DNA from 2 places in the Paenibacillus sp. J22P15 genome. Region 1 is predicted to be linked to the other one. Evidence: riboswitches for the same ligand, from Rfam matches in the RefSeq annotation. Region 1 holds a riboswitch; the other holds the start of a gene.
What was found. Region 1 has a riboswitch for S-adenosylmethionine ahead of AC0YN6_RS29280 (hypothetical protein). Riboswitches for the same ligand answer to the same signal wherever they lie in the genome.

Region 1 (16,558 bases):
ACGCCGTTATTTTGGGCAAAGGCTGCGTAGATCTTTATAATCCGAAGACGGTAAGATCGACGATGGGTTCCTTGTTCCATTTACCAATTATCGAAGCAGACTTAAAAGAGCTGCTTCCACAAGCGAAAGAGAAAGACATAAAGCTAGTAGGAACAAGTCTACAAGCGGAGCATACCTGCTACGGCTATGACTGGACGCAGTCAACATGGCTGCTAATGGGCAGTGAATCAGAAGGATTATCACCTATGGTTCGCGAGCTTGTTGATGAATCGGTCATTATTCCGATGGTTGGTCAAGCTGAATCGTTGAATGTGGCGATGGCGGCAACGGTGCTGCTTTATGAGAGCTTGCGGCAGAGAGCGTATAAAAAGTAAATCTTAGACAACTTCATCAGTCCTGATATTCAAGAAACCCTTGATATATCGGGACTTTTTTATTATATGGGTCATGGAGGCGATCTGAATGTATGTAGATTGTGTAGGGAAAGTATTTAACATGGATTTTAGAAGCGATTTATTATCGAATAATGAGTTGATTACTGAGGAAATAAAATTTACAACTCGGTGTTTGTATGGGTTTGGCGTTTATGATAACTGTATTTGTATACAATATTCATGTTGGATCTTGTTAACTTTAGGGGATTATTTTGTTTAAAACTAAATGGGGTACCACCAGGGTACCCACCAGCAAATCGGAATTTAAGTAAATTTCGACATGATAAAACGTTGATTTTACTACTCTAAGGAATTCATCTAGACATACCTTATCCTATTCAAGACAAAAGCTTTGTAATGCCTGTCGTTTTTCCTTTGTTAAACCGAACTCATGAGCAAAGTACGTCTCAAGGCTTCCATACGTATTCGTAATAGATTGGAAAACGCCCTCTAAAAACTCTTCCTTTACTCCAAGCAGATGTTCCATGATTTGAAGGCCTCTGTCATCCAAATGCGTTGAGATTTGCTTCAAAACCTTTTCCTTAAACACTTTCATCGTTTCATTTGTCAATAAATAATCTTTCATAACAGTTTCTTTTGGAACTCCAAGCACAGATAAAATAAGAGCAGCACCAACACCCGTACGATCCTTTCCAGCGGCACAATGATGTATTAAACCCAAATTATTTGGGTCTTGGATAATTTCCATCAATCGTTTGTAAGATGGATTGTTTAGCGGAAGTTTGGAATACAACTCCGACATATTATCTAAGTTAAGATTTTTGAAGAAATTACTTCTAGCCAATTCTTCGATAGTGCCGAATTGATTATTTTGCTTTGATGCTGGGATACGTTCGTATGCCACATTTGAAAGTGTAGGATCGGGCTTCTTTTGTGCTTCCAACTCATCGCGATAATCAAAAATGTATTTAATATTTAATGTTTGTAAGAAGTTCATATCTTCATCTGTCAAACCTGTTAGTTCGTCTGAACGGAAAAAAAGTCCAAACTTTACTGTACGGCCATCGGATGTTGTATAGCCGCCCATGTCACGAAAGTTATTAGCTCCAATAAAGGGGACTACTCGGTTTGCAGGATATGACGCAAAACGATTTGTTGTTGTGATTTCCATTAAAATAAACACCTCTTCTATTTGTAATTAGGAACACTTACTTCTTGGAGAGTTGGACGATAATTTCCTCTTTTCATCACAAGTAGTATACAAGTAGGATACTACTTGATTGTAAAAAAAACATTAACGCTTTTTAAAATTCTTGTAAATTCCGATTTTAAATATAAAAAAACATCCTGTATGATCAGAACGGAAAAAGAAAAAGGAACGTAAGATATATTATTATCTGACGTCCCTGAGTAATGTGAGGTAAGGTAAGGTAAGGCATAAACAAGTGAAATGCAAAATTTAAATTCTTCCTTCCATTACTAAACGATTACGATTGTTGAGAAGAGTCTCTTTTACTATTTGCTTCGCACCTTCATAGTCTCTGGATGCCACAGCTTGATAAAGAGATTCATTAGCTCGGTTAGCGGAATAATGAGGAAGATGAGGGGTGAGCTTCCAGTGTACGGTAGCAATCATGATAATTTTATCTTGATACGAATCCATAATTTGCAGCATAGCTTGATTATTCAAAGCAGAAATAATACCGCGCAGAAAAGAATTGGAGTATTTTACGTATTCAGGGTAATCGTCTTGCTGGCTGGCTTGAATCTGATTTTTGAGACACTTTTCTAATTCTGGGATATCTATAGGACAACCACGTTCAATAATAGAATCTAACGCATGTATTTGAAAAGAGGCCATCACTTCTATTATATCCAAAATTTCTTTAAACGACATTTCTTTCACCAAAATGCCCCGATTTTTTAATGAAACCACAAACCCCTCCGATTCCAAATGAGAAATGGCAGTTCGAATTGGTGTTCGACTCATGTTCAGTTCATTTGCAAGTTCGTTTTCTGATAATAGGGTTCCAGGCATGAAATCTCCAAGAATGATCTTTTGGCGTATTTTTGTATAGGCAGTATCTATCAATGATTTAGATGGCATGAACTTTTAATCCCTTTCGTTTATCATTTACTAAATTATCTTAAAGTAGGTGTGCTTCAACTGCAAGCAATTAATTGTAAATGTAGGTTCCAGATAAATAAACGAAAATTTACATAAACTTTAAATGCAATTGATTTTTCATTTACATACAATGTGTATACTACTTGTATACAACTAGAAAAGCAGATCCAAGTTAAAAGGTTGTTTCTCATTGTTTAAAGACCAATGACTTTAAGGGGGAAGCTAAAACAAACTAATAACCGCAGAAAAGTGTTGTTCAGAACCATAATCAATTTGGAGGAGATATACAATGAAGCTTTCCACAAAAACGATTCTTTCCTATGGGGTAGGGAGTTTGGGCCAGAATCTAATTTATGTATTAATGGTTAGTTATCTTATGCTTTTTTATACAGATTATTTCGGATTGTCACCGGCAATTGTAGGTACCCTTTTTCTTGTGGCACGGATTTTTGATGCCATGATAGATCCTGTCATTGGAGTAATTGTAGACAATACAAAATCCAGGTGGGGAAGGTTTAGGCCTTATCTTCTATTTGCTCCTATAATAATGGCTGTCTTTACGGTTCTATGCTTTCTGCAGCCTGATATTAGTCCAACAGCCAAAATTATTTATGCCTCTGTCACATATATCCTATGGGGAATAAGCTATGGTGTAGTAGATGTGCCATACTGGGCTATGACATCTGCGATTACAGAAGATTCGCAGGAAAGAACCAAGATTGTTACTGTACCTCGTGTAATGGGAGCTATTGCCGCTACTTGTGTAAGTGTATTGACCCTGCCGTTTGTTAAAGCGGCAAACAGCTGGATCCCAGTGGCTGCTATTTATGCTGTATTATGTGTAGGGTTCTTCTGGATTACTTTTTATAACGTGAAGGAGCAAGTAACAGTAGCAAGAAATGAAAAACTCACTTTTAAAGATGCCGCACGTTTTATCGGATCGAATCGGCCGCTTTTATTAATATTGCTGACATTGTTAATTGGGGACATGACGATGAATATTCGAGGTGCTTTCTCCATCTATTATTTTAAATATTATTTGAATGCGGAACATTTGTTTCCGGTATTTTCTTTAGCAAGTATGCTTCCTATGTTGCTCGGAGCCTTACTTGCGCCATTCGTATCGAAGCGTCTAGGGAAAAGAACAACAGCTATTATCGGAACTGTTGGTTACGGTTTGGCTCATGTTGCTTTATTCTTTGTGAGTAAAAACATCATATTCCTTTTTGCATTGAGCGGGTTAGGAACTTTATTTTTCGGTATAGCGGCGATTGCGATGAGCGCTATGGTTGCGGATTGTGTGGAATACGGAGAGTGGAAAACGGGAAAACGAGCTGAGGGAACTGTATTTTCGTCCAATACATTCCGCTCAAAATTGGCTGATGCTTTAGGAGGAGCAATGGGAGCTTATGCGTTGGGAGCTGTTGGATATATTCCGAAAGGAGCCCAAACGAATACTACTATGACTTGGATGCATTTATTTTTTACCCTTATTCCTGGAATATTAATGATAACTGCTGCGTTACCGCTTTTGAAATACCAGTTAACAGAAGGGGTCTATGCAAAAATCCTATCTGAAATAAAAATTAGACGAAAGAGTCGTACGAGTGAATTTCAGAATGCTGTGAAAGTATCATAATAGCTGCAGATGCGGAACTGTGTTAAAAATAGAACTATACAAATCGGGGGAGTAAATGTGATTAATTTAAGAGAAAATCCTTTCTATCTGACAGATCAAGATATTGTATGGGTAAATAAAACCTTATCCTCTATGACTACTGAAGAAAAAGTCGGTCAACTGTTCTGTCTGCACGTTATGCATAAGGATGAAAAGATACTGAAAGAAATATTAGAGAAATTTAACCCTGGCGGGTTTATGTTTAGGCCGGACAAAGGAAAGACAATTCAAGAGGTTCATCGTTTTTTACAAGAGCAATCCTCCATTCCTCTACTTCTTGCGGCAAACCTAGAAAGCGGAGGAAAAGGCATTGCATTGGACGGGACAGCCGTTGCTAATCCTATGCAGGCAGCAGCAACAGGAAACACAGAAATAGCACACAAGTTAGGGGAGATTGCATCTAAAGAAGGTGGAGCGGTAGGCTGTAACTGGTCTTTTGCACCTGTAGTAGATATTGATATAAACTTTCGAAATCCCATTACCAACATTCGTACATTTGGATCAGATATTTCCACCGTTATAAAAATGGGAAAAGCGTATGTACAAGCCTTGCAAGAAAAAGGACTAGCGGCAACCGCCAAACATTTTCCGGGAGACGGTGTGGATGAAAGAGATCAGCATCTAGTGACTGCTGTTAATTCTCTCTCTGTTGAGGAGTGGGATCGTACCTTTGGTATTGTTTATAAGGAATTAATTGAGGCAGGTACAAAAACTATTATGGCCGGACATATTATGCTCCCTCATTATTCCAGAAAGCTTCGTCCAGATATTAAGGAAGAAGAAATTATGCCGGCTACTCTTTCTAAAGAATTGTTACAGAATTTACTAAGAGAACAACTGCAATTTAATGGGGTCATCGTCTCTGATTCTACAATGATGGCTGGGTTCTCAATGGCGAAAAATCGAGAAGAGGCAATTCCTTTAACAATCGAAGCGGGCTGTGATGTGCTGCTCTTTAACCGAGATGTACAAGAAGACTTTGAATTTATGATGCAGGGCCTTGAAAACGGACTGCTGACTATGGAAAGAGTAGAGGAAGCAGCCACGAGGGTGTTGGCCTTAAAAGCATCTCTTGGTCTTCATAAAAAAGAAACCGCTGCGTTAATTCCTAGACAAGAGGAGCTCGAGGTACTCGGCTGTCAAGAACATAAGCAGTGGGCATCCATTGCGGCAGATGAATCGATTACCCTAGTAAAAGATACAAAACAATTACTGCCTATATCTGCTGATCTATATCGGAGAGTTTTGTTAATTTCTGTAGAGGACATAAATTCTCAGTTAAAAGGAGAGGGGTTCTACACAGAATCCTACACTGAGAGATTTGCAGAAAAGCTGCAAACAAATGGGTTTGAGGTGGTTCTCTTTGAGCCAAAAAAATTTGGAGCGTCATTTACGGAGCCTTCGTACACAATAAAAGAACAATTTGATCTTGTTATTTATTTGGCGAACATTCCTTCTGCTAACTTAAAGCCGACTTTAAGGCTGCAGTGGTCGCCATTGTTTGCGGGCGACATACCATGGTTCATTCAGGAAGTGCCTACTATCTTCATTTCTTTGGCTAATCCTTATCATTTATTCGATATTCCGAGAGTCCCTGTCATGATCAACTGCTATCATGCAAACGAAAATACTATTGATTATCTCTATAAGAAGTTAACGGGGGAATCCGAATTTAAAGGAAAGAGTCCGGTAGATCCGTTTTGTGGATGTTGGGATACACGGTTTTAACTTTAGTTCCATTGCTACACAGACCCCAAATTTATCCGCCTGTGCAACTTGTGACAGGCGGTTTTTTTAGGTTCAGTTGTATAGACAGGCTCCCTCTTTGACTGACGGTGTAACATTGAACTCGTACGCTTGTTCAAATCCCCTCGCCTCCATACATCAAATCCACAAACACAAAAAAGGAGCTTTACCACTGAAGTATGGTGGCAGGCTCCTTTTTGCGTTACACGGCTTTGTAGCTGAGGCGAAACAGCTCTAGTTTGTCTACGGACCGGACTCGGCTAAATCATCCGTAACGTAAATAGTGACGCCAGCGGCCTCCAATTTGAAAATGGGGAGAAGGGCTCTTTTTTTGATAATTTATTAGGAAAATAGGGAAGTTATAACTTGTTGAAATATGAATCCTAATCATTTCGGAATAGATGTTCCGAAATTCGGGACAAAAGGGAAGCGAGGATATAATTGTGTACACAATCGATATGAACTGTGATATGGGTGAAAGCTTCGGCACCTACAAGATGGGGGAAGACGAGGAGATACTCGAATTTGTTACCTCGGCCAATATTGCCTGCGGATTTCATGCAGGGGACCCGTCTGTCATGCGTAAAACGGTACGACTGGCGTTGGATAGAGGGATCGGCATCGGAGCGCACCCAGGACTTCCTGATTTGGTCGGCTTCGGCAGAAGAAATATGGATATTTCAGCGCAGGAAGCTTTTGATATGGTCGTTTATCAGATTGGGGCATTGTACGGTTTTGTAAAGGCGGAAGGGGGAAGGATGCAGCACGTGAAGCCCCATGGTGCTTTATATAACATGGCTGCGAAGAGCCCGGTGTTATCCGAAGCGATTGCCGAAGCGGTTTATAAAGTCGACCCAGAATTGATCCTATTTGGGCTCTCAGGGAGCAGTTTAATCGCTGCTGGACAGATAATAGGACTTCAAACCTCTAGCGAAGTTTTTGCGGACAGAACGTACCAGCAAGACGGATCGTTAACGCCCCGTGGTCAACATGATGCCTTGATCACAGATCATCGTCAAGCGGTCGATCAGGTCATTCGTATGGCGAAAGAAGGAAAAGTAAAAACAATGCAAGGGTTAGACATATCAATCATGGCAGATACGCTCTGCATCCATGGCGACAGCCCGAATGCGTTGAGTTTGGCGAGTCATATTCGGGAATCATTTGAAGCTGCAGGAATTATTGTTCAGGCTATTGGAAAAAATAAACGAAAATGAAGAGGGGAAGCTAATATATGTTATCACTCATTGGTATCCTTATCGTTATAGTCGGATTTGCCTTGCGGTTTAATCCGCTGCTCGTCGTAACGGTAGCCGGTATTATCACTGGTTTGGCCGGACATCTCCCGTTGGAGAAGATTGTTACGACCTTTGGAGATGCATTTGTAAAAAACCGTTATTTGTCTTTGTTTATTTTGACCTTGCCTGTTATAGGACTTTTGGAACGAAACGGCTTGAAGGAACAAGCGCAAAAATTGATCGGTAAGGTCAAAGCCGCCACAACAGGCCGCATCCTGATTTTGTATCTCTTCATACGCGAAGCTTCTGCAGCCTTAGGATTAACCAGTCTAGGCGGACATGCCCAAATGGTTCGTCCGCTCGTTGCTCCGATGGCGGAGGGGGCAGCCGAAAATAAATATGGGAAATTACCGGAAGAGATCCGCAATAAAATCAAGGCGTTTGCTGCTTCCTCTGACAATGTCGGATTGTTTTTCGGGGAAGATATATTCATTGCTTTTGGCGCAATTTTGCTGATGAAAGGCTTCTTTGAACAGAATGGCATTATGTTGGAGCCGTTGGATATTGCTGTATGGGGGATTCCGACTGCCATTGCAGCTTTCCTTGTTCATAGTACCCGGCTTTTTCTGTTCGATCGGACAATTCAGCGCGAATTAGAAGCTGGTGCCGAAGCAAGTAAGGATTCATCTGAGAAGGAGGGAACAGAACAGCGTGATTATTAGTCTCGAATATATTTATTACGTTGCCGGTATTTTTCTGGCGGTCATTGCACTTCTAACGCTGAGAGACAAAGGGAACCCGAGACGTGTAATGACAGCTATATTCTGGGGATTATATGCGGTTACGTTCTTATTCGGAACCGTCATTCCTTCCTTACATATGGGAATTATCGTCATCGTTCTGGCATTGATTGCCGGCTTTGGGGGCGTTCGGATCGGATCCTATGATCAAGTTGATGAGGAGCAACGTGCCGCCCGTTCGAAAAAGCTGGGCAACCTTTTATTCTTGCCGGCTCTTTTGATCCCATTGATTACATTGGTAGGGACAGTTGGTTTAAAAAACTTGACTATAGGCGGGTTTCAATTGTTGGATCAAAAGAACATTACGCTCGTCAGTCTCGGTGTTGCTTGTGTAATCGCATTAATTGCAGCGATAATGCTGACGAAGGAAACAGGCTTGCGGTCGATCAAAGAATCCCGCCGTTTGCTTGATGCAATTGGTTGGGCGGCCGTTCTTCCGCAGATGCTGGCTACGCTCGGAGGTCTCTTCGCTGCCGCGGGTGTCGGCAAAGCGGTTTCCGATTTGGTTAGCGCCGCGATTCCTGTGGACAATCGCTTCTTGGTTGTGCTGGCCTATTGCGTTGGGATGGCGCTGTTTACGATGATCATGGGGAATGCGTTTGCTGCTTTTCCAGTCATGACCGCGGGGATCGCGCTGCCGCTGCTCGTTCATGTTCACGGTGCCAATCCGGCCACTTTAGCTGCGATCGGCATGTTCAGCGGCTATTGCGGGACACTGATGACGCCAATGGCGGCGAACTACAACATTGTGCCTGCGGCTTTGCTGGATTTACCTGATAAGAACGGCGTAATTAAGGCTCAAGTGCCAACAGCGCTAATATTATTGGCAGTGAATGTATTCCTGATGTATTTTCTAGCGTTTTAAGAGGGGGTAACTCTATGGGAAATGGTGAATTCCAGATGAAGCTGTCCCCGCATGGGGAATCGGCGATTCGCATCGAATTGGGGAAAAGCATTAATGATGATATACATCGCAAGGTACACGGGGTAAGAGATTACATCGAAAAGCATCCATTTCTAGGGATGATTGAATGTATTCCTGCTTTTGCAAGCGTTACTGTGTTGTATGATCCTATGAAGGTGAAGATTTTATATGCAGACCACGGGGAGATTAACAAACGCTCATCATATGAAATAGTGGTCTCAATAATAGAGCAGATGGTGTCCAGCTTCGAAATCTCCAACCATTATGAACCAAGGATTATGGAAATTCCGGTTTGCTATGGCGGGGAATTCGGACCGGATTTGGAAGATGTGGCAGAGCAAAATAAGATCAAGCCGGATGAGGTCATTGAGATTCATTCCAGCGGCGAATATCTTGTTTATATGATCGGGTTTGCTCCCGGCTTTCCTTATTTAGGAGGGATGTCTGAGAGGATTTCGTCTCCCAGGCGGTCTTCTCCCCGTCAATCCATTCCGGAAGGGTCCGTAGGTATTGCAGGAATACAAACGGGTGTTTACCCTATCTCAACCCCGGGAGGCTGGCAGTTGATTGGCCGTACCCCATTGAAATTATTCCGTCCAAGCGACAATCCTCCAAGTCTTCTTCAATCAGGGGATATCGTAAAATTTCGTTCCATTTCCCTTCAGGAATATGAGCTTTGCAAGGGGGAGAGCCAATGAGTATGAAAGTGTTGCAGCCAGGTCTTCTTACTAGCATCCAAGATTTGGGTCGATACGGGTATCAAAAACACGGAGTCATTGTCAGTGGCGCCATGGATACGTACTCTCTTCGGATTGCCAATCTGCTGGTTGGTAATGAAGAGGGTGAAGCAGGATTAGAGATTACCTTAATGGGTCCTTCGTTTCTTATAGAGCAAGATACCTTATTGGCCATTACCGGCGGAGATTTATCGCCCAGCATCGACGAAGAGTCGATCCCGATGTGGAGACCTGTTTATATCAAGGGAGGAAGCGTGCTTCGGTTTGGAACGTGCAAATCGGGATGCCGGTCTTATATAGCGGTCGCGGGTGGATTTAACATTCCTGAGGTGATGGGCAGCAAGAGCACTTACTTGAGAGCTGGATTAGGAGGCTTTCATGGAAGAGCTTTAAAAGAGGCGGATGTGCTTGAGCTTAACACGCCTTCGGAACAAGCAGTTCACACGATGAGAGGGTTGGAAGCGAAATCCAGAGAGAGGCCGTTTGTACCAACCTCTTGGTATATAGAAAGAGGTTGTATCCCGCAGGATACAGGGCGCACGATGGTCCGTGTGATGCGCGGCAGTCAGTTTGAGCTATTTGATGAAGACAGTATAACTACTTTTTTTAATGAACCGTTTCAGGTTACACCCCAATCGGACCGTATGGGTTATCGATTGTCAGGTCTAGCGTTGAAGTTAAAGAAACCGGTAGAAATGATTTCTGAAGCGGTTTCCCTTGGAACCGTACAAATTCCTCCCGATGGAAACCCGATTTTATTGTTAGCCGACCGGCAGACGGTAGGTGGGTATCCGAAAATTGCTCAGGTCGCTGCGGTAGATATTTCGGTTATCGCCCAAATGAAGCCGGGGAATAAATTAACCTTTCAAGAGATTACTGTAGAAGAAGCGGAAAGGCTTTATATGGTTAGAGAAATGCATATTCAAAGTCTGAAGCTAAGAATGAAGTTAAAGGGGATTATTCGTCATGATAAAAATAAATGAGATCCGAGAAATGATTAAAATGGTTGAGGAGTCTGCCATACAGAGATTCGAGTATGAGACGAGCCGGATCGTTATCGTGAAAAATGATTTGCATGCAGTAAAATCAACAATCATCGAAGATAAGACTGAAGAGGAAGTACGTCCTGTAAAACCAGCCGTTAGCTCGTATTCGGTTGAAGTCCAACAAGATATCGAATTGCAAAAAATTACTTCTCCCACGGTAGGGACGTTTTATTCTGCTCCGCAGCCGGGGGAGGATCCATTTGTAAAAATCGGCCAAAACGTCGTTTCTTCAACGGTGGTTTGTGTACTTGAAGCGATGAAACTGTTTAATGAGATTCATGCCGGGGTCGACGGGAAGATTGTAGAAATCTTGGTTAAGGAAGGCGACTTTGTTGGATTTGGCCAACCTCTGTTTTTAGTTAAAAAGGGGGATTAAGTGATGTTTAACAAAGTGTTGATTGCCAATAGAGGGGAAATCGCCGTACGGGTGATCAGAGCTTGCCGGGAAATGGGCATCGCTACGGTTGCCGTATATTCTGAAGCAGATCGGCAAGCGCTGCACGTGCAGCTCGCGGACGAGGCGTACTGCATTGGACCGACTGCTTCAAAAGAAAGTTATTTGAATATGATAAATATTCTTACTGTGGCAACGTTTACCCAATCGGACGCAATTCATCCGGGGTATGGGTTTCTTTCGGAAAACGCTGATTTCGCTGGAATCTGCGAAGCGTCCGGGTTCACCTTTATAGGGCCAGATGCCGACGCGATTAAAAAAATGGGTGCCAAAGCCGTTGCCAGAGATACGATGAAACAGGCCGGCGTTCCTACGGTGCCCGGTACCGAAGGCATTATTGAAGATCTGGAGTCTGCCGTCAAGGTCGCTTGCGAGATTGGGTATCCCGTTATTGTGAAGGCAACGGCCGGCGGAGGCGGCAAAGGAATGAGGGTAGCTCACAGCGAGGAAGAACTGGTAACATCCATTCGTCAGGCTCAGCAGGAAGCGGAAACGGCTTTCGGTAATTCAGGGGTGTATATAGAAAAGTATTTGGAAGAGCCGAGACATGTGGAAATCCAAATTATGGCAGATAAATATGGGGAAGTCGTATACCTTGGGGAACGGGACTGCTCGATTCAACGTCGTCATCAGAAACTGCTGGAAGAGGCGCCGTCGCCTGCCCTTGATCAAGCTTTGCGGGAGCAAATGGGGCGGATAGCCGTTTTAGCCGCCAAAGCCGTCAATTATCATGGCGCTGGAACTGTAGAATTTCTTCTGGATCGACACGGTGGGTTTTATTTTATGGAGATGAATACCCGAATTCAAGTAGAGCATCCGGTAACAGAGCTCGTCACGGGAGTAGATTTAATTAAAGAGCAAGTTGCTGTGGCGGCAGGCGTTCCGCTCTCTTTTTGCCAAGAAGATATCGACATTAAGGGTTGGGCGATTGAATGTCGGATTAATGCAGAAAATCCTTACAACAATTTCATGCCGTCACCTGGGAAAGTGGAACAGTATCATTCGCCGGGTGGATTCGGAGTGCGAATTGATAGTGCGGTTTATTCTGGCTATGAGATTTCTCCTTATTATGATTCTATGGTGGCGAAAGTGATAGTTTGGGGAAGAGACCGCAAGGAAGCGATACAGAGAATGAAGCGGACACTCGACGAATTTACTATAAAAGGGATTGTGACAACGATTCCATTTCACCAGAGATTGTTGGAGCATGAGATGTTTGTAAAAGGGGATTATAACACGAAATTTCTGGAAATATACAATGTCATGGATATGGAAACCAGATAGTTCGTACGAATGGTCTCGAACGATCTTCGTGTCTTGGCGAATTTGTGGATTTGTCAAGCCGCGGTTCGCTTCCACCAACCCAGTCCGAATGAGGGCTGGGTTTTTCTGTGTCCTAAAATTGCAGACGGATTGTGGACATCAAAAAATAAATGTCGTATCAGTCTAAAAAACGATTGTTTTATAGACTTTGTGAACATCAGCTTAAAATATCCCAGTCTCCGGGAAGAAAAGTGATCGACCATAGTTAGCTCGCTACTTGGAACTGCACCCCATTTGTTAGACACCATCTAATGTCCAATGACACAAAAGTGCCAACATAACTTATCGATAAAAAGCTGATAAACCGATTCTTCTATGCATTACTCGATCTCTTCAAATTTAAGCGACTAAAATAGTAAAGGTTATTGAACTACGGGACACGTTAGCTTGATTGAACAAACCATCTTTGTAATTCAGCCCCAAAGTAGACACTCGGAATCTTCGGGCCGTCGGTCTGCTTTGGGGAAGCCGTGTTGAAGCTCTTTGTTCCGCTTACGGGTAGGATTGTTAATCTCTAAAAAAAAGAGATATACGCTTGCGTATGGTTAAATATGTATGCCCGATCCCAGAAGTAGAAGTATCTTTGATCCTTGTTGTTTATTAATGCTAATTCATTTTTTTCAATTATATCCATTATTGCGGACTCAATTAATTCAAATCTCACGGGTCCCCATGCCTCTTGCTTTAATTGAGCATAATTCATGCTTTCCGTCAAGGTCAGACCTTTAATTCGCTGGAAAGGAGCAGCCCACATAGTCAAATCGGGCCTCAGGCTGTTACAAGGGATCTCAAATTCCCTTAAGCCAACTGCTCCTGTATTTGTGGAGATAGCAATTAGCCCGCAGATATCATCTGTTCCATGTCCAAGTTGCAGCTTTTCTGTATGTTTACTGTCAAATCGAAAACATTCTATTCGGGTAATCTTACACTGCTGCGAACTTTCAAAAGAAAGACCAATCGCTGATTTTTTCAAATTTAGCAAAGCAATACGAAGGGGATGAATATCTTGGTGATACTCGGTAGTTTCATTGTTAGGAATCGTGATCGGCATCATTATCACACCTTTACACATGTTTAGTTAGTTCATGAAAACAAAAATGACCTTCTCTGGAATCAGAGAAAGGTCATAAGAATTCAAAGTCATATCCTCTCTCTTATCTCCCAGATTCGCTTAGTACAGCTTTTCTGCAAGAATTAGCACCGTGCATTCCTTTGGTAACAAAGGTTTGTCGGTTGCCGGGTTTCATCGGGCTAGTCCCTCCACCTACTCTTGATAAGAAAATTCAACATATTCAATTATGTTTATAATACTATATAGCATTCTGATGTCAAGGTACTTCGTCGTAAAAGAGGTCAGAGAGGAACCACGTTTGAACCCCCCATCTTCGATTTTTGCATTTCTTTACGAGTTAAGAGATAATACGTAATCCTCAACATAGCATGGGCTACATTTACTGCAGCTCGTTTTTTGACTTTTCGTGCTGCTGTTCGTCTGTACATTGCCCTGAGAAAATTCTTGGATGCCGCAACGGAGTGAGCTGCTTCTACCAAGGCAGATTTAAGATACTTGTTCCCGTTCGTGGTTCTAGCAGATTTCTTTTTGCTATCTTTTTATTAGGTTTTACAAAACTTGGATTACTGCAACACTGAAACCTAGACGGAAATATGATATTAGAGTGGTAGAGCGTGTGTGGAAACTGCTCCACTTTATTGTTCAACGATAGGGCTGGGAGATTTCCCAGGAAATCAAAAGCTCTATTGGTGTTTCCGAAAGATATTGTTATTGCTCACATAGTTTGATTGAGCTATTATAATGTACATGTTAAAAAGGCGAAGGGGGAATCCAAATGATCCTGAATCAAAAGACGAGAAAAGCTAAACGGCACCGGATCCTTGTGCGTCTACTAGTACCGAACATTCTGCTGATCTTTTTGCCGCTGCTGATCGGATGGGTCATTTACAACAAGACGTTGGTCGTCATGGAGAAAGAGTTGACGACGAACAATATGAACATACTGGAACAAGGCAAGAATACATTGGATTTACGGTTCAAAGAAGTAGAATCGATCGTTCGGCAACTTGCAAATGACACCAGGATAATAAAATTCCAAGACGTTTCCCAACCTTTCACGGGTTCTAATCCAGTCCGTATTCTCGAAGCCCACAAAGGGTTATTCCCTTACAACTTGACCAACAATTTTATTGATCAATATTATATTGCATTCAAAAACAGCGAACTAGTCCTGACGCTGGGCTCCACTTATACGTATAAAGAATTTTATTCTTCCTATCTGAAATACAAGTCATTGAATTTTCAAAATTGGAAGCGTTATCTCAATGGCGAATTCGGGGTGAAAGCGATCATTCCTGCGCAAGACGTCAAAATGGGAAACCAGACTAAATCGCTGCTAACTTATATACAGCCATTTGGCTATCCAGGCAATCCGCAAGGATCGATTATCGTTACGATTAACAATCGAGAGGTACAAAAGCTTCTTGGAGGACTTGATCTTTCGGAAGGCGGCTGGGCATATATTGTCGATCAACAAGGAAATATTATCAGTTCGATCGCTTCCGGCACTGATATTACGCCGATAGATAAAAGCCGGTTGCAAGGGCTTAAGGGCAATAAGAAGGAGCGCATTCATTCGGTTGACATGATGATTACCTATACGACTTCGAATTATAGCGGATGGACTTTTTTAGTTGCTCAGCCGACTCACGTTGTTCTGAGCAAATTGCATTATATCCGAAATAATACGTTTATATTGACGTCTGTCTTTCTTGCAATCGGATTGCTAGTTGCATTCGCGATAGCTTACCGTAACAGCCGTCCGCTTCGCCACATTGTAGAAACTCTTCATATGCGAACGGAAGGAGGGGACGATTCGGGAGCGGATGTATACCGGGTCATCCGCGAGTCCGTATCCCGGCTGTTGGACAGCAACGACGAGCTGCGGGACCAAATCAAACGTCAGGAGCCTCTCCTGCAGGCGGCCTTCTTCGAAGGTCTGCTGAAAGGTGATTATTTATCTTCCCATGAGATCCATACTCGGATGTGTCATGTTGGTATTGTCATGGACGGCACGCATGTTGTCGCAGGGATCGTTCATTTTTCAGGCAATGAAACTGTTGTAGACAGGACAGCACTGGACGAGCTTGATGTCATACGCATCATGGTGAAGGACGTTGTTGTAGCGCTGCTGCCGGAAGCCTACTTGATTGATGTGGCGGGCGATAAGATTGCGTTTATTTACTCATTTGAATCATCGGGAGCAGACGAGAAAAATGGTGAGATCAAGCAACGTCTTGAAAGGGTGGTTGACGAGGTTCGGTCAAGACTGCATATTCCGATAAGCATAGCGATTGGCGGTATGTACGACGGCCTCTCGAATGTGTCCCGTTCCTATGAGGAGGCTAGGCGGGTTCTAGAATACCTAAGCTGGGAGAAAAGAAGCGGTTTTATGAGCTTTGGGGATATGCCCAAAGAAAGCGACAGCTATTATTATCCACCTGATCTTGAAGTTCGATTGATGAACATGACCAAAGCCGGAGAATGGGTAGAAGTGCAGGAGCTGCTAGAGGAGATGCATACCATTAATTTCAAACAAAATCATTTGTCGCTGGATATGCTGGTTTTGTTGATGAATGAAATGTGGGGAACCTTGGTGAAGCTGCTGCACCAGATTTCGAAGGAGGGAGAGTTCGAAATCGAACCGGTCAGCAGTACTGGAGGCCACGAGAAGCTAGATTATAGCTACGGTAAACTAAAGGACAAATACAAAATGCTCTGTGAATACGTAATGGAGCACAAAAAAAGCCAAAACGTTCAACTCCTTGAACGGGTCATCGATCTGCTTCAAAATCAATTCATGCATTCCAACATGGGTCTGGATGTTGCCGCGGAAAGCGTTAACATTTCTAAAGGGTACCTGTCCCAATTTTTCAAAGAACAAACCGGCGTCAATTTTTCAGAGTATCTGGAAAACTTGCGAATGAAGAAAGCGAAGGAGCTTCTTGGAAACACGGATTTAGCCGTTCAAGAAATTGCAGTGCGTGTCGGTTACAATTCATCCGGATCCTTCGGA
Region 2 (16,558 bases), on a different contig from region 1:
GGCAGCTACCTTATTCTTACGTCTTAAACGATCTGCATCCAAAAACCTCGTCCCAAGACTGTCCCATTCTTTTCCATGCAGCAAATCATGACAATAACGCTCGATCGCAGCTGTTTCCGCAGAGCTATGATTACGATACTTTTTGCGAATAATGACCGAAAGCATCGCTGGCTCCATTTCACTAACTACGAATTCAGCTATGGCAAGCGATGCTGCTTTAAACACCGCTTCGCCGTGTGTTTTTAATTGAAAATACGGAAGCAGCGCAATGCAGCTTATATCCTGAGCAGATATCTGCTTCATTTCAATGAGGGCAGATTGCTCCGTTTTTGTGTCAATATGTAAATCGACGAGCACTTGTTCTGTCAACAAATTAGTTAGTTTATTTACCGACTTTTGGAGACTTGCAGGTAACGATACCGTGAATAGCTCCATCAGCTCACCCCTTTCCTTCCTTATCAGTATATGGTACCGCGTACGGGGATATACGATGAAGACATTGGAATGTAAGGGAAGCAAGCATACAAAAAAACGTCTGTCGAGTCCCCCGCTGCTTACGGAGATTGTTCAACAAACGTTTTTTCATTACGGATATTGCCTGAAAAGTAATTAGTTTTGCATGACAAAATCTAAATCCGCTTTATCCAATTGGTTGTAAACTTTCAAAATATTGTACTTCGTATCCCGCTGTGCAGGAATCTTACCGCATTCGCGAATCAACTGAAGAATAAGTTCGATGTTTACTTTATGAGTCGTTCCCGCTGCGGACACTACATTTTCCTCGATCATAGTGCTTCCGAAGTCATTGCAGCCATACGACAGCGACAACTTACCCATCTCAGGTCCCATCGTCACCCATGATGATTGGAAATTCGGAATATTATCGAGCATGATACGGCTAGCCGCTACGATGCGCAAATATTCCTCTGGCTTCGCCTTCTCCAGTTTCAAGTTCGTATTGTCCGGCTGGAACGGCCATGAAATGAAAGCCAAGAAGCCCGTTGAATCATATTTGTTCGCGATGCATTCATCTTGAGCGTCACGGATACGCAGCATGTGCAAAGCTCGCTCTTCTACTGTCTCACCAAGACCGTACACCATCGTTGCAGTCGTATTCATACCATGACGGTGTGCTGATTTCATCACATCCATCCAGTCCGTCCAAGAGCCCTTCATACGGCTAATCTTACGACGTGTGCGGTCATCTAAAATTTCAGCGCCGCCGCCTGGCAAGGAATCAAGTCCCGCATCACGCAGCTGCCTAATCACTTCATCTAAAGAAAGCCCATCCGATACAACCTTCATCTTCTGAATTTCGGCTGGAGAGAATGAATGCATTGTAATGTCCGGATAATGCTGTTTAATTTTGCGAAGCAGATCCAAGTAATAAGTAAACTTCAAATTTGGATTCGTTCCGCCCTGCATCAATATTTCAGTACCGCCAACGTCTATCGTTTCTTGAATTTTGTTCAAAATCGTTTCATCAGGAAGTACGTAACCTTCCTTCGACCCTGGAGCACGATAAAACGCACAAAAGCGGCAATAAACATCACACACGTTCGTGTAGTTTACATTTCGTCCTACAACAAATGTCGTTATTGGTTCGGGATGATGCTTTAGCATAATCTGATTAGCTACATGCCCCATCTTCTCGATTTGATCTGAGACTAACAATTCCATGCCTTCTTCGAGCGTAATTCGCTCACCACGCAACGCTTTATCCAAAATATGGTCCAACGTTCCCATTCCGCAAGACCTCCTTATTTCCGTTCATTTTTTAAAGAAACTATCACTTTATCCTAACATATATCTCTACTCCAAGTCACCCGCCGCAGGATCTCCTCTCGCCCTGAAATAAGAAAAAACACGGAATGTTCACTAGAACATCCGTGTTTCCCTTTAAATTCATTCCCATTTAGGAGCGCAGAGCTCTATCCAAATCTCCAAGCAGATCCTCGATATCCTCAAGCCCTACCGAGTAACGAACCAATCCGTCTGTAATATCGCGTGCATGACGGACTTCTCTAGGCATTGAAGCATGAGACATCATCGCTGGATAAGAAAGTATGCTCTCTACTGCCCCCAAGCTTACAGCTACGAGAGGAATTTGAACTTTGCTCAGCAATGATTTTGCACGTTCGCCGCTCCCAACGTCGAAGGATACGACAGCTCCATATCCAAGAGACTGCTTCTCATGGATTTCCCGGCCTGGATGGTTCTCAAGACCAGGATAATAAACAGCTTTTACTTCCTCATGCTCCGACAGCCATTCCGCCAGTCTGCGAGCGCTTTGTTCGCTATATTCCATCCGAGCTTTCAACGTCTTCATGCCGCGCATCAACAGCCACGATTCTTGGGCGCTAAGAACCGTTCCCATGCCGTTTTGAAGCTGCTTCAGACGTTTACCGAGGCCTTCATCCGCGGTAACCGCAAGACCCGCCAGCACGTCGCTGTGACCGCCAAGAAACTTTGTCGCACTGTGCAGTACGATATCAACGCCATGTTCAATCGGACGCTGATGATAAGGAGTCATAAACGTATTATCAAGCAGGGTAAGCAATCCGTGTTCTTTCGCCCAAGCAGTGGTCTCAGCAATATTCGTAATTTTGAGAGTCGGGTTTGACGGCGTCTCCATGAATACCGCTTTCGTATTTGGCTTAAGCGCTGCTTTGACCGCTTCAAAATCGGTCATATCAACAAAGGTAGACTCTATGCCGAGTCGATCCAAAATCGTCGTCAGTAAACGATACGTTCCGCCGTAAACATCCTCCGTTACGATAACGTGCTCCCCAGCAGAAAGCAGCAGGAATGTCGTTGAAATAGCGGCCATCCCTGAAGCGAACGCGAAGCCGCGCGCCCCGCCCTCAAGCAGTGCGATATAATCCTCGAGCGCTTGGCGGGTAGGATTGCCTGAACGACTGTAATCATATTGAGGCGGGTTGAAAATATCATGATGATGGAACGTTGAAGCTTGATAAATAGGTACGCTTGATGCTCCTGTATGTTCATCAATCTCTGCGCCGAAATGAATCAGCTTCGTTGCAAAACGCCGATCTTGAGGTTTAATTTTGTTGTTATCATTACTCATCGGTTATTGGACCTCCTCGACTTCACGTTTGGCAGCTGCGAGCGCCTGTGCCAAATCACTAATTAAATCATCCGAATGCTCGATGCCTACTGAGAAACGAAGCAAACGGTCATCAACACCGATAGCTTGACGAATTTCAAGAGGGATATCCGCATGTGTCTGAACCGCAGGATAAGTCATCAACGATTCAACTCCGCCTAAACTCTCAGCGAATGCAATAAGCTTAATGTGGCGAAGAATCGGCTCCACATAACGAGCGTCCTTTAGACGGAAGGAGAAAATACCCGTATTTCCGGAAGCCTGCCTGTTCTGAACATCATGTCCTGGATGATGCGGCAATGCCGGATAATAGACATCCTCCACCGCTGGATGTTCAAGCAGATAGTTAGCAATCGCAGTGGCATTATACTGATGACGCTCCATACGAAGCGCCAGCGTCTTCATTCCTCTCATAAGAAGCCATGAATCCTGCGGTCCAAGGACTGCCCCAATGGAGTTATGCAGAAATGCCATCTCAGCTGAGAGCTCCTTGCCTTTCGTTACGATCAGACCTGCAAGCACGTCATTATGACCGCCTAAATATTTGGTTGCGCTATGAATGATAATATCTGCTCCGAGCTCAATCGGACGTTGGAAAAATGGTGTAAGCAGCGTATTATCTACAATGGTAAGCAAGCCTTTAGATTTCGCCCACGCCGTTACTTTCTCAATATCCGTAATCATCATGAGCGGATTTGTTGGTGTTTCGATAAGCACCGCTTTCGTGTTTGGCGTCCACAAAGCCGCCATCGCATCCAAATCGTTCGTATCCACATAGGAAGCTGATACGCCGAATCTCGACATAATCCGCTCTAACAGGCGATACGTGCCGCCATATAAGTCAAGAGATACAATTAAATGATCACCTTGACTGAATAATGCAAATACCGTTTGCAAAGCAGCCATACCGGAGCTGCATGCAAATGCTGCATCGCCAGCTTCCAATTGTGCAGCAGCTTCTTCTAGTACAGCCCTTGTTGGACTTTTCGTACGTGCATAATCGAAGCCCGTGCTCTCTCCAAGCTTAGGGTGACGAAATGCCGTTGCTTGGTAAACTGGGAAGCTTACTGCACCCGTTACAGGTTCTTTTATAGATCCAATCTGAGCTAAATGGCTTTCTATCTTCATCTTAATGTAGCACTCCCTAATATAGTTTTAAATGCCTCCACCCAAATCATAAGGTGTTTGCTGATAAACATAATAGTTAAGCCAGTTTGAGAACAATAGGTTCGCATGAGCACGCCAGGTTGATAATGGCAGGTTGGCCGGATTATCGCCTGGGAAATAATTTTTCGGAATATCTATTTCCATCCCTTTGGATTGATCACGATCATACTCATACTTAAGTGAGGTTGGATCGTATTCGGAATGTCCTGTAACAAAAATTTGTTTACCATCTTTCGATGCAACGATGTATACGCCTGAATCTGAAGATTCAGATAAAATATCCAACATTTCCACCGTATCTATATCCTCGCGGCGCACCTCGGTATGACGAGACTGCGGCACAAAAAACATTTCATCAAAGCCTCGGAGCAAATTAACATTTCTTTTCTCAATCGTATGCGGGAATACGCCGAACATTTTGTTGTCTAAATTATATTTCGGCACGTTAAAGTGATGGTAAAGTCCAGCTTGTGCCGCCCAACATATATGGAAGGTCGATGTTACGCGCCTTGTGCTCCAATCCATAATTTCCTTAAGCTCTTCCCAATAGTTTACGTCCTCGAAAGGCATATGCTCTACAGGTGCGCCAGTGATGATAAGACCGTCATAATACTCATCCGCGATCTCGTCAAATGTTTTATAAAAGGATTCTAAATGATCAGCCGACGTGTTTTTGGATGTATGTGTTTTTGGATGCAGCAATACGACCTCGACTTGTAATGGCGTGTTGCCAATAAGTCTAAGCAGCTGTGTTTCTGTCGTTTCCTTGGTGGGCATTAAGTTCAGAATCGCGATTCTGAGCGGCCTGATATCTTGATGATAGGCGATACTCTCATCCATAACGAAAATGTTCTCGTTGGTTAACACTTCTTTTGCCGGTAAGTTGTCAGGTACTTTAATTGGCATTGGTTTCACTCCTCTTGAGGAAGATTGACCGCATGAGCATGAAAAAGACCCTTTCTGCTGTGAGAAAAGGTCGTATGCTCTATACATAAGCCATCCGCCTCTCTCATCTCCCAGAAACATTAAAGTTTCCGCAAGAATTAGCACCGTGCGTTTACACGCCGGTTGCCGGGCTTCATCGGGCTAGTCCCTCCGCCTGCTCTTGATAAGAAAGTAGTCTATTCAATTTTCCGCGGTATCATTACACTTTCACTTTAAATCATTCTGTCAATTGCGTCAAGAACCAACGGTGCATATTCTAAACTTATATATGAGAAAAGTGTTGTTTTTATGCTTGAATGTAAAGCTGTCGCGGGAGTATACTAGACAAGAATTATTTCGTTTATTTGACTAACAAAGGAGTGGACATGGACATGGAGGGCGACAGACCGAAGCCTGAGAACTATCGAATACGGTTACTGCCGGCCCAGTCCCATTCAGCCGGCAGTTTCCTCTAGCGAAAGAAAGGAGTGACTCCGGATGAAAATCCGTCTTGTTAGCAATGGCGTTTTTACAGTTATTGAAGATATTAATGAAACACTTACGCCTTCGAAAGAAGGTTTTTACTGGATCGACGCAGATGTGGAGGACCTCGCTGTTTTGCAGCCGCTTTTCAACATGCATGATCTCGCTGTAGAAGATTGTCTCAGTGAAGAGGAGCAGCGTCCAAAAATTGAAATATACGAAAGTCATTACTTTATTGTTATTAACAGCATTCGATTCGATGATGAGGAAATATTTCTTAGGGCGCTCAACATCTTTCTCGGTCGTCACTTTATTATTACCGTCACCAAACAAAAGATTAATGAGCTCCGTTCTTTAAAGCCCGTTCTCTGGGAACAAGAGGTTAGCCGGCCTGACTATTTCTTATACCACCTCGTCGACATCGTTGTCGACAACTATTTCCTCGTTGGTGATCGGATCGATACACGAATCGAGACACTGGAAGAAGATATATTGATGCACACGAAGAAATCGCATTTGAATGAAATCATCGGGCTGCGCGGTGAAATATTGTGGCTGAGGAAGGTACTTGGTCCTCAACGCGACGTCATTGCTACGCTTAACAAGAAAGACTTAAAGCTCATTGACGATCAACTGCAAAAGTATTTTAGCGATATTTATGAGAATGCGTTAAAAATTGCGGAATCCTTCGACACATATCGCGATCTCATGGGTAACTTACGTGAGGCCTACCAGTCCAGTGTATCGAACCGTGCCAATGAAATCATGCGTGTATTTACTGCAATTACAACGATATTCATGCCACTCACCTTCATAACCGGCATATACGGAATGAACTTTGACTTTATACCGGGTCTCCACCTCAAATTAGGCTCATATATATTACTTGGTATTATGCTGCTGCTTGGCATAAGTATGTTTTACATTTTCCGTAAGAAGGAATGGCTCTAGAGACGACCTGCTCCAGATAAGATTAAAGGGCTGCACTCGCAGGGGAAAATTCCCGCCTTGCGCGTGCAGCCTTTTTTTTGCTGTTGCGGTAACTATCATTTATAATAGTAGAATCAATATTTGAGAGTACTTACCTTTGAGAGGGGGATTGACGTGAATATTAGTCAGCTTGAAACACTCCTTACGATATCCAAGACGATGAGTTTCCGGAAAGCCGGCGAACTGCTGAATCTCACCCAGCCGGCTGTATCGGCACAAATAAAAAGTCTTGAGGATGAATTCAAGACGATCCTCATTAATCGTAACCAGCCAGTCACTCTAACCGATCATGGACAAGTTTTTTTGGAGCATGCAGAGCAAGTCCTTACGATTGTGGATGAATTAAAGCATAAGCTTTCCGATATGAACCTAACACCGCAAGGACATATTTTACTAGGAACAACAGCATCAATTGCAATTCAAATTTTGCCGCGCGTCCTTTCATATTTCCAGAACCAATTTCCTTTAATCAAAACAACGATACATTCCATGCCCTCTTCCCAAGTTATGGCCAGTGTCGAGAACGGTTCAGTCGATATAGGGATTACATATCTCACTGAAAAAAATCCGAACGTCTCCTCCTCCGTCCTTTATTACGATACATTTGAACTTGTCGTTCCTCCTTCCCATCCGATGAGTAAATTGACGCATACGACGGTTGACACGCTCAAGGACATTCCTATGATTATGCTTGCTCCCGACACGCTGGGGCGGAAATTCGTCGATAAAATTTTCCGTAAATACAATATTCAGCCGAACATCATCATGGAGGTTTCCAGCAGCGAAGAAGTGAAGCGTATGGTTGAAATTAATTTAGGCGCCGCAGTCGTATCGAAACTTTCGATTGCCAACGAGCTTCGTTTGGGCACACTAAAGATGATTAAAGTCAACGAGCTTGAAATGAGTCACCCTGTCGGCGTTGTATATAAATCCGGTCGTTACATCAATACGGCATTGCAGCAGTTTTTAAGTGATCTAAAGGGCATGCCGGAGCATCAATTCATTAGCAGTGAATAACGGATCAGAAGCGTCCATCAGAAAATCAACTAGGAGAGATGACAATGAAATTCGACTTACATACTCATCATGTTAGATGCGGTCATGCCGATGGTACTATCGAAGATTATATTGTTGCAGGAATGAAAGCTGGTCTTCAAATTATCGGCATCTCTGATCATTCCCCCTACTTCTATCATAAGGAGGATCAGCCTTCACCAGCCATCGCCATGGCTAGAAGCGATTTCACTAATTATGTTAATGAAGTGCTTCGCTTAAAGGAGAAGTATGCAGGCAAAATCGAAGTACTGTTGGGTATAGAATCGGACTTTTTTCCTAATTATTTGGATAGCTACAAAAAAGCATATGAAGGTGTTCCTTTCGACTATTTAATCGGCTCCGTGCATCAGGTTGGCGAAGTCAGTATTTTCAACCGTAATCGTTGGAAAGGATTAAATGAACAGCAGCATGTCGAAGTAAAGCGCAGCTATTACGATCTTATCAAGCAATCTGCACGCAGCGGAATGTTCGATATTTTGGGACATATTGATGCAATGAAAGGGTATTATCCCGCATTCTCTGACATTCCGGCGAATAAGGACGTTGATGATACGTTGCAGACGATTGCCGAGTGTGGTGTTTCCATTGAAATCAATACGTCTGGCAGCACGAAATATGTGGGAGGATGGTATCCATCGGATGCGATTCTGGAACGAGCACTTCATTACGGAGTCAATGTAACCTTCGGATCGGATGCGCATGTGCCGAGCAGAGTTGGCGACGAATGGGAGCTTGTTCAAAAAAGGCTTAAGGAAATCGGCTTCACACAGTGGGTTTATTATCGGGGGCGCCAGCAGGTCATTGTACCGATATAAGCACGCGAGAACAATTGTGGACAAAAAAAAGTGGACCTGCACGTTGCAGGTCCCAAGGGATATATTAAAAGGGGGTCTTGTTTATTATAATAGCCCATTAATATGATGAGAAAATAACAGAACTATTTCATTTGTGTAACAAATTTGAGGGGTTGAACAACGATGTGGCTCGTTACGGCCATTAGCAGCGCAATCTTATTCGGACTAGCGGGCTGGTGGATGAAAGTATCACAAATGCGGGGCGGCTCTACAAGAATGCTGCTGCTTGGACTATATGCTTCCGGATCACTCGGTTTTGGCGTGCATGCAGCGCTGGAAGGAACGTTTACATTTCTCGCAGATCCGCATGTATGGATTGCTGGAATCGTTATCGGCGCAGGTTCTGCCTGGGGAAACTCCCTATTTATGCAAGCACTTCATTTTGGTCCAGCCAGCTTAACTTCTCCTCTGACGAACATGAATATCATCTTAGTCATTGCGCTCGCAACATTATGGTATAATGAACCGCTCAGCGCCTCTGAAGCGATCGGAATTACTCTGCTCTTGCTAGCCGTAATCTTTATTGCTCATAAACGGAAAGAACCTCTAACAATTACTGAAAAACGCTGGTTCGTTCTCGTCTTTATGGCTGTCGTGATGTTCGCGCTGCGAAACGGCGGATTAAAGGTCACGGATGAGCTTGAACTACCCAGTGCCCCGATTTTATTCATTGCCTACGCGCTCTCCCTTTGCTGGTTTCTTATTCCTGTCAAAACAAAAACAAACCGCTCCGCAGAGCGGACTGGCCTATGGTTTGGGATTATTGCCGGTCTATTCTCATATGGCGGATTGCAACTGTATGCGATCGCAATTGCCACTGGACAAGCGAATTTGGCAGCTCCTATCTTCGCAACGAACAGTCTTGTCGTAGCCGCTGGTGCGATTATTTTTTATAAAGAGAAGTTGACGATCGTGCAGTGGACAGCCTTTGCTTGTACCATACTCGGGTTGATCATTATTCGTTTGTGAGGTATGAAAATTAACTCACGCCTTAACACTAACTTTTGTATTGTAAATATTCTTTTTTGGATTGAGTATTGCATTCCCAGTGAAATTAACTTACTTTTAGTTCGTTCATATGCTACAATAGAATTACAAAAAGCGGGGTGATATGGTTGGATTATTCGACAATGTGCCCAAAGTATGAAGCCGCAGCCGACATATTAGGCAAGAAGTGGACTGGCAGAATTATTCGGGTATTGCTTGGAGGACCAAAGCGGTTCAAAGAGATTAAAGAACAAATTCCCGAAATGAGCGACAAGATGCTGACGGACCGTATGAAAGAGCTTGAGACATTAACGATTATTAAACGTCAAGTATATCCTGAAATGCCTGTACGTATTGAATACGAGCTTACCGATATGGGCCGGGGGCTTGAACCAGTCATTGAGTCCATTCAAGCATGGGGCGAACAATGGATGTAAGATAAGAAACCGCTACGGCGGTTTTTTTTATTGCCCTCTCCTCTGATGACGCAATTGACAAAGGAATATTAATCTACTATCATTGATAATAATAATCAATATCATAATTTACAAAAGAAAAACCCCCGATTGAATCGAGGGTTTCCTATAAGCAATATGACTACATCCCAAGCCATTTCTTGAACAAATGTTTAGTTGTATCTTTATTGATTGCTGCGATTGAAGTCGTAAGCGGAATGCCCTTCGGACATGCGCGTACACAGTTTTGCGAGTTACCGCAGCCTTCGATGCCGCCATCGGTCATCAAAGCATCCAGACGCTCTTCTTTGTTCATCTCGCCCGTCGGATGAGCATTAAACAAGCGAACCTGAGAAATTGCTGCAGGACCGATGAAGCTGTTGCGATCGTTCACGTTCGGACAAGCCTCAAGACAAACGCCGCAAGTCATACATTTGGAGAGCTCATACGCCCATTGACGCTTCGTTTCTGCCATCCGCGGTCCTGGACCCAGATCATACGTTCCATCAATCGGAATCCATGCTTTAACGCGTTTCAGAGCACCGAACATGCGCTCACGATTAATAACAAGATCACGAACTACAGGGAACGTTCTCATCGGCTCAAGACGAATCGGCTGCTCCAGCTTATCGATCAGAGCGCTGCACGCCTGACGAGGCTTACCGTTTATGACCATCGAGCATGCGCCGCATACTTCTTCCAAACAGTTGGAATCCCAGCAGACAGGCGCTGTGCTCGCGCCATCAGCCTTCTTCGGATTACGTTGAATTTCCATCAATCCGCTAATTACGTTCATATTAGCGCGGTAAGGAATTTCAAATTCTTCCGTATAAGGCTTAGAGTCAGGAGTATCTTGCCGTGTGATGATAAACTTAACCGATTTTGTAGCAACAGTCGTTTCAGCCATCATTATTCTCCTTTCTTCTTGTCGCTTGAATAGTCACGTTTACGTGGCTTGATCAAACTAACATCGATATCCTCGTAAGAAATTTGCGGACCTTCCTTCGTCCATTTCGCAATCGTCGATTTCATGAAATTGTCGTCATCGCGCTCTTGGAACTCAGGCTTATAGTGTGCTCCGCGGCTCTCGTTACGCAGCAATGCGCCAAGCGTCATCGCTTCGGACAGCTCAAGCATGTTCCATAGCTGACGAGTGAATGCCACGCTTGAATTGTTCCATTGCGCCGAATCGTTAATATTAATTTTCGCATAACGCTGCTTAAGCTCTTTGATCTTGTGAATCGTTTGCTCAAGCTTGTCATTAAAGCGAACAACGGTCATATTGTTCGTCATCCATTCACCAAGCTCTTTGTGAATGACATATGCGTTTTCATTGCCGCTCATGTTGATGATGCTGTTATACTTGTCCGTTTGACGCTTGTTCTCGCGATCAAATACAGAGGAAGCAACGTCTTCAGCCGATTTCTTCAAGCCTTTGATATACTCAACCGCTTTAGGTCCAGCAACCATACCGCCATAAATAGCAGAAAGCAAGGAATTCGCACCAAGACGGTTCGCACCATGATATTGATACTCGCATTCGCCAGCTGCAAACAGACCAGGAATGTTCGTCATTTGATTGTAGTCAACCCACATGCCGCCCATCGAATAATGAACTGCCGGGAAGATTTTCATCGGAATTTTACGTGGGTCATCGCCCATGAACTTCTCATAGATTTCAATGATACCGCCGAGCTTAACATCAAGCTCCTTCGGATCTTTATGAGACAAGTCAAGGTAAACCATGTTTTCTTGATTGATGCCTAGCTTCTGATCTACGCACACGCTGAAGATTTCACGCGTTGCAATATCACGAGGCACAAGATTTCCGTAAGCTGGATATTTTTCCTCTAGGAAGTACCAAGGCTTACCATCTTTGTAAGTCCAGATCCGTCCGCCTTCACCGCGCGCTGATTCAGACATCAAGCGAAGCTTGTCGTCACCTGGAATAGCGGTTGGGTGAATTTGAATGAACTCGCCGTTCGCGTAGTTAACACCTTGCTGATACACTGCGCTGGCAGCTGTACCTGTGTTAATAACGGAGTTCGTCGTTTTGCCGAAAATAATGCCAGGACCGCCGGATGCTAGAATAACTGCATCTGCGCGAACCGTGTGTATTTCCATCGTACGCAGGTCTTGCGCTGAAACGCCGCGGCAAATGCCATCGTCGTCAACAACAGCGCCAAGGAATTCCCAGTGCTCATACTTGTTAACGAGTCCCGCTGCTTCCCACCGGCGAACTTGCTCATCCAGTGCATATAGAAGCTGCTGTCCTGTCGTTGCACCTGCAAATGCGGTACGTGAATGCTTTGTGCCGCCGAAACGACGGAAGTCCAGCAGACCTTCGGATGTACGGCTGAACATAACGCCCATACGGTCCATAAGATGGATAATGCCTGGTGCAGCATCACACATCGCTTTAACTGGCGGTTGATTCGCGAGGAAATCTCCACCATATACGGTATCGTCGAAATGCTCCCATGGAGAATCGCCTTCTCCTTTTGTATTTACAGCGCCGTTAATGCCGCCCTGTGCACATACTGAGTGGGAACGTTTGACCGGTACTATTGAAAACAGATCAACGTGTACGCCAGCTTCTGCAGCTTTGATGGTAGCCATCAAGCCCGCAAGGCCGCCGCCTACGATGATAATTTTATTTTTAGCCATAACGTTTCGCTCCTTGTCTACAAACTAGCCGATATTCGTAAGTGCCAATGCAGCACTTGCAGCTTCCTTGAATTCATCTCCGCTAAATGCGATAAGCGAAAGAATAAACAAAGCAGATACGATAACAAAAACACCCATGCAAATATAAGAAGAGATGCGTTGCGCTTTAGGGCCGATCGTAATGCCCCAGCTGATCAGAAACGCCCAAAGGCCATTACTGAAGTGGAAAACAGCCGCTAAAACACCAATTACGTAAAGTACGAAATAAGTAGGGCTGCTCGCAATCTGATTCATCGTTGATCCCAGTTCATCATGCGTGATGTTGCCTAGATAAACTTGAATCCGAGTTTGGAATACGTGCCAGAATACGAATACAAAGGTAATTACCCCTGTTACTCGCTGTGCTGTAAATGCCCAGTTCCGGCCGTACTGAAAACGTCCCGTATTTGTGTTCGATTGGTATGCCACATATAAGCCATAGATACCATGAAACAATAGCGGTAGGTAAATGCCGAAGATCTCAAGCAGCGGCAGCACAGGCATGCTGTTAATAAGTTCTACACCTTTGCTGAAGCCTTCAGGCCCGCGTTCAAACGCCTGAAAATTAGTCAGACCATGCACGACGATAAAACCGCCGAGTGGAATGATCCCGAGAAGCGAGTGAAGCTTGCGCGAGAAATACGAGTTTCCTTTCATGTCATTCCTTCTCCTTTCAAAACTGTGAGTGCTAGCATGCTTTTTCTTAAAATATAAGAATGTATCGGTTGTCCCTTTATACATTGCTTATATTTCAGCGTAAACAAAGCGCTGTGCCGCTGAAGATAGTCATTCGCTGTTTACGCCTGGTAAACCATTCTACATTGTACCCTTAGCATGTATGTCCGTCAACAAAACTCGACACATATTAGCCACACTTCCCATCCTACTCCTTTTCAGCTTATAATGGAATTGCATATTTTTTATAATTTCTTATAACAAATTAACATAAGGAGTTTCATACATGAACGAAGAGATGCATGTCTTCACCGTTATTGTCGAGCAATCCAGTATGAACAAGGCTTCCGTACTTTTAAATTTATCTCAGCCGGCGCTCTCCCGCAAAATAGCGAAGCTAGAGCAGGAATTAGGATCTCCTTTATTTCATCGGATCGGTAAGCGGCTTGAGCTCACGAGAATCGGGCAGCTGACTTATGAATACGCTCTTGAGCTTCGCCAGCTTCATCGCAAATATTTGCAGACCGTCTCTGAGTTCACATCGGCTGGACATACCACGCTGACAATTGGCGCAAGCTTAACGACGCTGCAAACCACATTGCCTGATCTCATTCAAACCTTAACGTCAACGCATCCCGAAATCGACATTAAAGCGATTACCGGAAAAACACATGAGATCGTCTCGCTCGTACGCGACCATAAAGCCGATATCGGCATCGTAGCTTCCAGCATCGAGGATTCGACACTCAGATGTATTCCATTATTTGAGGATCATCTTTCGTTAGTTGTTCCGCGAAATCAGGTTATTACCGATAAAGGCACGCTCGGCATACAGGATTTGACCGGGATGCCGATGATCTTATTTTCCAAAGGCACATGGTATCGGCTGCTCACTGACGAGCTTTTTGACAAATACCATCTTCAGCCGGACGTGCGAATGGAAATAGATTCGTTCGAAGCAATATTGCGTCTGCTTCACACCTGCCGATCTGCGACACTATTGCCGCAATCTTATATGCGCAGTCAACTTCTTGAAGACAACGAGCTGATCGTCATTCCGATCCGCGAGCTTGAGGATACGAAGCGCACAACCTCGCTCATTCATGCGGATTCCGCTGCACTCAGCCCGTCGGTTCGCCTATGGATTAATGAGCTCGCCGCAGGTTTTCCAAACAAAAAGGACAGCAGCTTCTAAATTAGCTGTTGTCCTTCAGCATTTCCAATATTACACTTCCAAATCCATAGCTGCCAGACCTGTGTTTCTAATGACGGATTAACGTATGACAGACGTCTCAAAATCTTCAATCTGCTCGTTTGTTCCAATAATAACCATGACGTCACGCAGTGCAAGTACATCCGTTGCGGTTGGGGCGATAATGATACCATTTGGCTTATTGATCGCTACAATACTACAGCCAAATCTAGCGCGCGGATTAAGATCATGCAGTGACTTGCCATCTAAGCATTGTGGAACAGCAAGCTCAGCAATTGTATATTCCTTAGAAAGCTCAATATAATCAAGCAGGTTCGGGGAAACAAGCTGATGTGCAACCCGGATGCCCATGTCACGCTCTGGATAGACGACACGGTCGACACCGATTTTCTCCAACACACGGCCATGCAGCTCAGTCATAGCTTTCGCAACAACTTGCTTCACACCTAAATCCTTAAGCAATATGGTCGTCAAAATGCTCGATTGGATATCATCTCCAATTGCAACGACGCCGCAATCAAAGTTGCGTACGCCAAGCGAGCGCAGCGTTTCCTCATCCGTACAATCTGCAGATACCGCATATGTTAGAACACTGCTCATATCCTGAACAGCTTCCTCATCTTTGTCGATTCCAAGCACCTCATGACCGAGCTGTGTCAGTTCTCTCCCCAAACTCGAACCAAATCTCCCTAAGCCGATGATTACAAATTGCTTCTTTTTCATTCCCACTTGCGAAATCCCCTATCCAATCGTTATTTTGCCTTCTGGATGCCGGAATAACTCTTTTTCTGTACGAGGCCCAAGTGCGTATGCTAACGTCAAGGGTCCGAGCCTTCCAACAAACATGGTTAAAGATATAACTATTTTTCCAACGATACTCAGCTCCGGGGTAACCCCTACCGATAAGCCTACCGTTCCAAACGCTGATGTTGCTTCAAACAATAACATAATGAAGGCTTGTTCTTCCGTCATCGATAAAATCATCGTTACTACAATGACAAGCGCTAATGAGATTAAAGTAATCGTCAGCGCTTTAAAAATGCGGTCCTTACCCAGCCTGTAACGAAAAAGCACGATGTCCTCTCGTCCCCTAATCATTGCAATTACAGCACCGATTAACGTGGCGAAGGTTGTTGTTTTGATTCCGCCCCCCGTTGACCCGGGCGATGCTCCGATAAACATTAATATAATAGTAAAAAACATTGTAGCTTGCCTTATAGCTGTGTAATCAAGCGTATTGGCTCCTGCTGTTCTCGGCGTAACCGCTTGGAAGAGCGAAGACCATATTTTACCGCCCCAGTCTAAAGAGCCCAGCGTCTTCGAATTCGAAAATTCAAAAATAAATATGACCAAAGCTCCCACTGCGATCAATGTTCCCGTCATCGACAGAACAACCTTACTATGCAGCGACAGCTTCCGTTTTTTGCGGAATTCCATTAGGTCGGACATGACGACAAAACCAAGACCGCCCGATATGATAAGCATCATGGCTGTAATATTGACGACTGGGTCGGATACATATAAGGTCAAGCTGCGATAATGTCCAAAAATATCAAAACCAGCATTATTGAATAATGAAACCGCATGGAATGCTCCGAAATAGATCGCTTTGCCTAGCGGCATATCGAATGCAAACCGTGAGGCGAACAACGCAGCCCCAATAAGCTCTATCGTTAATGAATAAACAATTACTCGCCTAATTAAACGCACGATGCCTTCCATACTCGACTGATTCATCGATTCTTGCAGCAGCAGCCGCTCACGCAATGAAATTCTTTTGCGAAACACGAGTGCTATTAGCGTTGCCATCGTCATAAATCCTAGACCGCCAAGCTGGAACAAACACATCAATATGATCTGGCCCCAGATGGAGAAATAGGTTCCCGTATCCACAACGACTAGCCCAGTTACACAAGTAGCC

Region 2: another riboswitch for S-adenosylmethionine. It lies ahead of metA (homoserine O-acetyltransferase MetA); the one in region 1 lies ahead of AC0YN6_RS29280 (hypothetical protein).

What each region holds. Positions count from the first base shown of each region.
Region 1 covers NZ_JBWDNT010000031.1:29,668-46,225, forward strand. Annotated here, with positions in the region: gene AC0YN6_RS29220 (TrmH family RNA methyltransferase) at 1-374, shown strand, start outside; gene AC0YN6_RS29225 (tyrosine-protein phosphatase) at 769-1,566, opposite strand; gene AC0YN6_RS29230 (GntR family transcriptional regulator) at 1,855-2,502, opposite strand; gene AC0YN6_RS29235 (MFS transporter) at 2,813-4,162, shown strand; gene AC0YN6_RS29240 (glycoside hydrolase family 3 protein) at 4,220-5,929, shown strand; gene AC0YN6_RS29245 (LamB/YcsF family protein) at 6,391-7,164, shown strand; gene AC0YN6_RS29250 (DUF969 domain-containing protein) at 7,182-7,907, shown strand; gene AC0YN6_RS29255 (DUF979 domain-containing protein) at 7,897-8,850, shown strand; gene pxpB (5-oxoprolinase subunit PxpB) at 8,865-9,608, shown strand; gene AC0YN6_RS29265 (5-oxoprolinase subunit C family protein) at 9,605-10,630, shown strand; gene accB (acetyl-CoA carboxylase biotin carboxyl carrier protein) at 10,614-11,069, shown strand; gene accC (acetyl-CoA carboxylase biotin carboxylase subunit) at 11,073-12,431, shown strand; gene AC0YN6_RS29280 (hypothetical protein) at 12,985-13,524, opposite strand; SAM riboswitch class I at 13,622-13,750, opposite strand; gene AC0YN6_RS29285 (helix-turn-helix domain-containing protein) at 14,318-16,558, shown strand, end outside.
Region 2 covers NZ_JBWDNT010000014.1:96,530-113,087, forward strand. Annotated here, with positions in the region: gene AC0YN6_RS22540 (putative sporulation protein YtxC) at 1-435, opposite strand, end outside; gene mqnC (cyclic dehypoxanthinyl futalosine synthase) at 610-1,746, opposite strand; gene AC0YN6_RS22550 (trans-sulfuration enzyme family protein) at 1,916-3,088, opposite strand; gene AC0YN6_RS22555 (aminotransferase class I/II-fold pyridoxal phosphate-dependent enzyme) at 3,092-4,255, opposite strand; gene metA (homoserine O-acetyltransferase MetA) at 4,283-5,200, opposite strand; SAM riboswitch class I at 5,301-5,409, opposite strand; gene corA (magnesium/cobalt transporter CorA) at 5,717-6,652, shown strand; gene AC0YN6_RS22570 (LysR family transcriptional regulator) at 6,806-7,708, shown strand; gene AC0YN6_RS22575 (histidinol-phosphatase) at 7,753-8,562, shown strand; gene AC0YN6_RS22580 (EamA family transporter) at 8,725-9,570, shown strand; gene AC0YN6_RS22585 (winged helix-turn-helix transcriptional regulator) at 9,717-10,025, shown strand; gene sdhB (succinate dehydrogenase iron-sulfur subunit) at 10,186-10,950, opposite strand; gene sdhA (succinate dehydrogenase flavoprotein subunit) at 10,953-12,710, opposite strand; gene AC0YN6_RS22600 (succinate dehydrogenase cytochrome b558 subunit) at 12,735-13,406, opposite strand; gene AC0YN6_RS22605 (LysR family transcriptional regulator) at 13,711-14,619, shown strand; gene AC0YN6_RS22610 (potassium channel family protein) at 14,698-15,360, opposite strand; gene AC0YN6_RS22615 (TrkH family potassium uptake protein) at 15,379-16,558, opposite strand, start outside.